2 regions of the Microbacterium sp. HJ5 genome follow, and region 1 is predicted to be linked to the other one. Evidence: predicted binding sites of a transcription regulator. Region 1 holds the regulator's gene; the other holds the start of a gene.
What was found. The regulator LexA, encoded in region 1, represses DNA repair genes until DNA is damaged. The targets are predictions, from matches to a motif close to TCGAACANNTGTTCGA.
Positions count from the first base shown of each region.

Region 1 (3,407 bases):
GATGATGACGACCCGGTCGATCGCGGGGATCAGCTGAGCGGCGCTGACGCCCTGGTCGAGGAGGCGCTGCTTGACCGTGTCGACGATCGCACCGAGCTGGATGCCGACACCGTCCGCCGTGCGCACGACCAGGCCTCCGCCGTCGGAGGTCGCGGCGGTGGTGAGGGCGCGGTGAGCGGCCCGCGTCGCGGTCGCCCACACGTCGGCGAAGGCATCCGACTCGACCACCCGGGTGACCGCCTGATCGACCAGGTTGTGAAGGCCGTCGGCGGCGGGGGCCTCGAGCATCGTGAGGACCTGGGCCGCCCGTGGCGGGAAGCCGTCGATGTCGGCGATGCCGCCGAAGACGTTGGCGGTGAGCTCATGGAAGTCGACGTTGGCGTCGACTGCCTTCATGGTCTCGTCGATGATCATCGCCTGGACGGCGGCGTCGTCGACGAGGGGCGCGAGCGTCGCGACGAACGAATCCTCTTCGACCAGCTGCACGCGGGCCCACGCGCTCACGATCGACACAGGTACGAGGATGGCGGCGATGACGATGCACAGCGCCGAGACGACGGCCCGCCACCGCGAACCGGTGGGGCGGGGTCGCGCAGCGTGAGCCTGGTCGGCGGCCTCTGCCGCGAGGCGCGCGTTCTCGGTCTCGAGCTCGCGGATCCGGTCGGCGAGCGCCTGCGCGTCCGTGGTGTCGATGTCGCTCATGGCGCCATTGTGGCGGACGCCGGACCGCTCGCGGGAAGTTTCACCCGCTGGGGGTGATCAGACCGCGCGGAGGACGGCCACGACCTTGCCGAGCACGACGGCCTCGTCGCCCAGGATCGGCTCGAAGGCGGAGTTCCGCGGGAGCAGCCATGTGTGCCCGTCGCGCTGACGGAACGTCTTGACCGTGGCCTCGCCGTCGAGCATGGCGGCGACGATCTCGCCGTTGTCTGCGGTCGACTGCGAACGCACGACGACCCAGTCGCCGTCGCAGATGGCGGCGTCGATCATCGACTCGCCCGACACCTTGAGCATGAAGAGGTCGCCCTTGCCGACCAGCTGACGGGGGAGGGGGAAGATCTCCTCGACCTGCTGCTCGGCGGTGATGGGCACGCCCGCCGCGATCCGGCCCACGAGCGGGACGAGGGCGGCGTCGCCCACGGACGGGACGCTGTCGTCGAGGTTCTCGGCGGCGCTGCCGGGCAGGTCGATCAGCACCTCCATGGCGCGTGTCTTGCCGGCGTCGCGTCGCAGATAGCCGCTGAGCTCGAGCTGGTTCAGCTGATGGGTCACGCTCGAGAGCGACTTGAGGCCCACCGCGTCACCGATCTCTCGCATGCTCGGCGGGTACCCGTGCCGTGCGATCGACCGCTGGATCACCTCGAGGATGGCCAGCTGCTTGTCGCTCAGGCTCTTGCGTCGCCGCGTCTGCGGCTTCTCGCGACCGGTCGCGTCGCTCATGTCCGGCTCCTCTCCCGCCCGCTCCCGTCCTGCGAGGAGAGCATCGGTCTTCGAATGTCGGAGGCCCGTGGTGGGGTACTCGTGTCGAAACCGTATCCGGGTTCGAGCCTCGAACGGAACACCTTCACCGCGTGTCGCGTTCGAGGGAAAGAACGCCGCACGACCCCTTGACACAGTTAACGATCGAAGATAGCTTCGGTACAGAAGTTCGCATCCCCCGCTCCCGGCCGAGCGGCGGGTGCGAATCTCTCCCCAGAAGGAGGAGCAGAACATGACCGCGATCGCCATCACGATGCCCGCTCGCACGAGCACCGCCTTCGTCGGCGCTGCGCGGCCGACGCGCCTGCGTCTGACGGTGCGCGGCCGTCGAGCGCTCGCCTCGCTCGCGGCGCTGCCGGCGATCGTCGCCATCGCCGTCGCCATGGTCTCCGGCGGGGCGGCGCTGGCTTCGCGCGACGACGGCGCCTCCGCCGGTTCCTTCACGACCATCATCGTGTCGTCCGGCGACACGCTGTGGTCGATCGCCGAGGACGTCGCGCCCGGCGCCGACCCGCGCGACGTCGTCGATGAGATCGTCCGGCTCAACGCGCTCGAAGGCGTCTCGCTGCAGGCGGGGCAGAGCCTCGCCATCCCCGCCGAGTACGACGAGGGGCGCTGAGCGAGGCGTCCGCCTCGCGCCGACACATCCGGCGAGTCGCACGATCGGCGGCCCTACGATGGGAGAGGTGAGTCCACGTCTCGAAGACCTCCCCATACGCGACGACCTCCGCGGGATGACGCCCTACGGCGCCCCGCAGGCACCGCTCCCGGTCGCATTGAACGTCAATGAGAACACCCATCCCGTCCCGCAGGACGTGGCCGACGACATCATGGACTCCGTCGCGCGAGCGCTGCGTGACGTCAACCGCTATCCGGATCGCGAGTTCACTGCACTCCGCGAAGGCTTCGCGGACTATCTCGGGCACGGACTGACGCGCGAGCAGCTGTGGGCGGCGAACGGCTCGAACGAAGTGCTCCAGCACGTGCTGCAGGCGTTCGCCGGCCCGGGACGCACGGCCTTCGGCTTCGCGCCGACCTATTCGATGTATCCGCTGCTCACGCGCGCCACCGGCGCCGAGTGGATCGCCGGCTCGCGGTCGCCGGACTACACCGTCGACGCGTCGGATGCGGCATCCCAGGTCGCGGACGCCTCGCCCGACGTCGTCTTCCTGTGCGCCCCCAACAACCCCACCGGCACGCCGCTCGGGCTCGACGTGATCGAGGCGGTCTACGACGCGACGCCCGGCGTCGTCGTCGTCGACGAGGCGTACTTCGAGTTCGCCCCTCGTGAGGAGCGCTCGGCGCTCACCCTGCTGCCGGGCCGGGAACGCCTCGTTGTCTCGCGCACGATGAGCAAGGCGTTCGCGTTCGCCGGCGCCCGGGTCGGCTATCTCGCGGCGGACCCGTCGCTGATCGACGCACTGCGCCTGGTGCGGCTGCCGTACCACCTCAGCGCGCTCACGCAGGCTGCGGCATCCGCGGCCCTTCGTCACGCCCCCACGATGCTGCGCATGGTCGACGAGATCGTCGCCCAGCGCGATCGCATCACCGCGACCGTCGAAGCGCTCGGCTATGTCCCGCACGACTCCTGGACGAACTTCGTCCTGTTCGGGGGCGTCGCCGACCCGGCCGCGACGTGGCAGGCCCTGTACGACCGCGGCGTGCTCATCCGCGACGTCGGGATCCCGAATCACCTCCGTGTCACGGCGGGCACCGAGGACGAGACGACCGCGTTCCTCGATGCACTGGCCTCGGTAGAATCGAACGCATGAGCGCCGCCACGCGTACCGCCTCCCTCCGACGCTCCACGAGCGAGTCGACGGTCGAGCTCGAGCTCGACCTCGACGGCACCGGGCGCAGCCGCATCGACACCACGGTCCCGTTCTTCGACCACATGCTGACGGCGTTCGCGAAGCACTCGCTCACGG
Region 1 is NZ_JSYE01000015.1:32,083-35,489, reverse strand. It holds gene OB08_RS08335 (hypothetical protein) at 1-702, opposite strand, end outside; gene lexA (transcriptional repressor LexA) at 760-1,440, opposite strand; gene OB08_RS08325 (LysM peptidoglycan-binding domain-containing protein) at 1,712-2,098, shown strand; gene OB08_RS08320 (histidinol-phosphate transaminase) at 2,157-3,251, shown strand; gene hisB (imidazoleglycerol-phosphate dehydratase HisB) at 3,248-3,407, shown strand, end outside.

Region 2 (3,407 bases), on a different contig from region 1:
CCGCGAGAGAGCCGAGGCCCGCGCCGATGGTCTCTTCGAGGACGATCGAGCGGAAGCGGTAGTCCTGCAGCATGCCGGCGCCGCCGAACTCCTCGGGCACCGACAGACCGATGATGCCCGCCTCGCCTGCCGCGAGCATGGTCGCGCGGTCGATCTCGCCGTCGCGATCCCACTGCTTGCGCTTCTCGTCGGACGCGTACCGCTTGATGAACTCCTTCACGACGTCGCGGAACGCCTCGTGGTCCTCGTCGTAGATGTCGCGCTCCATCTGTGCGCCTTCCTCTCGTCTTCGAGCAATTCGTCGGCGTCGGATCGCACGCGATCGCGCCGGTGGCCCGATCCGATCCTAGGGGCGCACCGCCGACACGACGGCGCTCATGTGAGATCGAATCCTAAGGATGCTGGAACTGGGTACCGCCGATTTGTGGGATGCCTCCAGCCCGCGCCGAGGCGCACCGGCGGCCTCGCTCGACCCGTCGTCAGCCCGCGTAGCCGGGTGCGGGCTCGAGGCCGAAGAACTCCTCGAGCGACCGCCAGCCCCCGTCGTGATAGGCCCGGGCGAGCTCCGGACCGACGTAGCGGAGGTGCCACGGCTCGGGGGAGTAGCCGGTGACGGGCGTCGACCCGTCGACGTACCGCACGATCCAGCCGTGCTCCCACGAGTGCGCCGCCACCCACGCCCCCTGCGCCGTCGCTGCGAGGTCGTCGAGCGTGCCGCACCCGCCGGCGCAGGCCACCACGTCACCCGCGAGTCCGGACTGGTGCTCGCTGAACCCGGGCCGCGCGCTGACGAGGTCGGCGGCGGCCTGGCCTTTGGCGGCGACCTGTCGCCCGTAGGTGTCCTGCTGGGTCTGGAACGACCGGAAGCCGCTCTCGAGGGCGATCTCACCCACGCCCGCCGCCCGGGCGGCGCCCGCCATCGCTGAGAGGGCGGCGGCGGCATCCGACCTCAAAGCGCCGCCTTCGAGGCTGCGCACGCCCTCGGGCATGACGAGATCGGCCGGCCGGTAGTCGGCCGGATCGTAGGGACGCACCTTGTTCACGACAGCCCACACCCGCGTGGGGTCGGCGAGATCGACGCACGTCGCGAGACCTTCGGCGACGGCCATGCGGAAGGCCTCCGCGCCGCCGGCCGCCGTGATCGCGGCCGCGTCGTCGCCCCCCTCGAGCGCCGACATCACGGCGGGGTCGTCGCAGATGTCGGTCGACAGCGGCGTCTGCTCGACGACGGGGACCGGCAGTGCGGCGACGGTCTGCGGAACTTCCGCGAGCTGCGCCGCGGCGTCCGCGCCCGATCCGTCAGAGCCCGACATGAGTGCCGTCACCGCCGCGGTCGAGCCGAGCAGCAGCGCCCCGCCGGCGACGAGGAGCACGACGACGCTGGTCCGGGCGAATCGTGGGCGGGCGTGGCGCGCCGGGGTCGGCTCCCCCTCGGTGAGCAGCCGGTCCGCCCGCGCGGCGCGCCTCGGGCCGGCGCTGCGGTCGCTGCGGGTGCGCGAGCGGCCGATGCGCGGCCTCAGCCGACCCGCCGGCGGCGGCGCCACGGGCGGTGCGCTCGCCTTGCGCTGCGCAACCGCGGCACGGAAGTCGGCCGGCAGCACGAAGGGGCTCGCCACCGGTGCCGCAGCGATGTCGGGGGCGGTAGGGTCGGGGAGGACGAACTCGACCCGCTCCGCGCGGGCGCGCCGAGCGGCCTCCTCGCGCTGCGCACGTGCTGCGCGACGAGACACCGGGGAATCGGACGAACCGGGCGCCGTCACGACAGCCATTCTCTCCCGGACATCGGGGGCGCGATGCGCAGGCGCGGCTGCGGATCAGGTCATGTTCGATTCTTGTACGCGCGCCCTTGACAGATAATCGAATATCTGTTCCCATGGAGCGATGAGGTGGCAGGGTCAGGAGCTGGGGGTGGCGGATGCCGCGGCCCTGCCCGGCCTCGAGCATCTGAACGGCCTCGTGCAGTCGGTGACCACGCCCGAGTTCGCGGGGGTGACGTTCCATGAGGTGCTGGCCAAGACAGCGCTGAACCATGTTCCCGGCGCGTCGGCGATGCCGTTCGACTGGACAGTGAACCCGTACCGCGGATGCAGTCATGCGTGCGTCTATTGCTTCGCCCGCGGGACGCACGAGTACCTCGAGCTCGACGCGGGTCGCGACTTCGACTCGCAGGTGATCGTGAAGATAAACGTCGCCGAAGTGCTCGAGAAGGAGCTGCGGCGTCGCTCATGGAACCGTGAGCCCGTCATGCTCGGAACGAACACCGACCCGTACCAGCGGGCCGAAGGGCGCTACAGGCTGATGCCCGGCATCGTGAGCGCGCTGACCGACTCGGGGACGCCCTTCTCGATCCTCACGAAGGGCACGCTGCTGCGTCGAGACCTGCCGCTGCTGCGCGAGGCCGCGGCATCCGTCCGCGTCTCGCTCGCGATGTCGATCGCTGTGTTCGACGACGCGCTCCAGCATCTCATCGAGCCCGGCACGCCGACCGCCGCCGCGCGACTCGAGACGGTGCGCGCGGCGACCGAGGCGGGATTCCACGTCACGGTCTTCCTGATGCCGATCCTCCCCCACCTCACCGACTCGATCGCCGCCATCGACGACGCGCTGACGCGCATCAAGGCGGCCGGGGCGACGCGGGTCGTCTACGGGGCGCTGCACCTGAGGCCGGGGGCGAAGCAGTGGTTCATGCAGTGGCTGGGCGAGCAGCATCCCGAGCTCGTCTCGTCGTACCTCGGGCTCTATCCCGGCGCATCGGCCACCGCCCCGAAGGCCTACCGGGCCTGGCTCGCCAAGCGGGTGCGACCCCTGCTGCGCGTGCACGGCCTCGACGGGCGCGCCGAAGACGACCACCCGCGCGGCACCCCGATGTCGGGTCTCGCGGCGCGGGCGGATGCGCGCGCGAGCGAAATCGTCACGACCTCGCGTGGGCGGGCGTCCGCTGTGACGACACCGGCGGAGCCGCGGCTGTTCTGACGTCCGGCGCAGCCACGGCCGGCGCGGCCACCGCGGGCGCGGTCATGGCGGGCGCCATCACGACGGGCGCGGTCACGGCCGACGCCACAGCCGCCGCCGACGGCTCGCCGACGAAGGCCACGACGGCATCGAGGAACTCGTCGGACGCGAGGATGCGGTTGTGCCCCAGACCGCGCGTCGCAACGACGCGCGCGCGGGGGTTGGCGCCTGCGAGGCGCGCAAGCTCTCCGAACGGCACGACCTGGTCGCCTTCGTCGTGCATCGCGAGCAGACCGACCCGAGCCGGAAGCGGACGAAGCACCGGCGAGAGGCGCGCGAGCGGATCTGCCTCGCCCGGGAAGTAGCGGCGAGCGAAGCGGCGCCGCATGGCGACGGCGGTGCGCTCGTCGTAGCCGAGCATCACGCGGAACTGCGAAAGGAGCAGGTCGGCGTCC
Region 2 is NZ_JSYE01000008.1:64,039-67,445, reverse strand. It holds gene OB08_RS03620 (acyl-CoA dehydrogenase family protein) at 1-268, opposite strand, end outside; gene OB08_RS03615 (M15 family metallopeptidase) at 480-1,730, opposite strand; gene OB08_RS03610 (Rv2578c family radical SAM protein) at 1,882-2,973, shown strand; gene OB08_RS03605 (alpha/beta fold hydrolase) at 2,912-3,407, opposite strand, start outside.
Region 2: OB08_RS03610 (Rv2578c family radical SAM protein) is a predicted target of LexA. The motif match lies at 1,858-1,873, and genes of this name have one in related genera.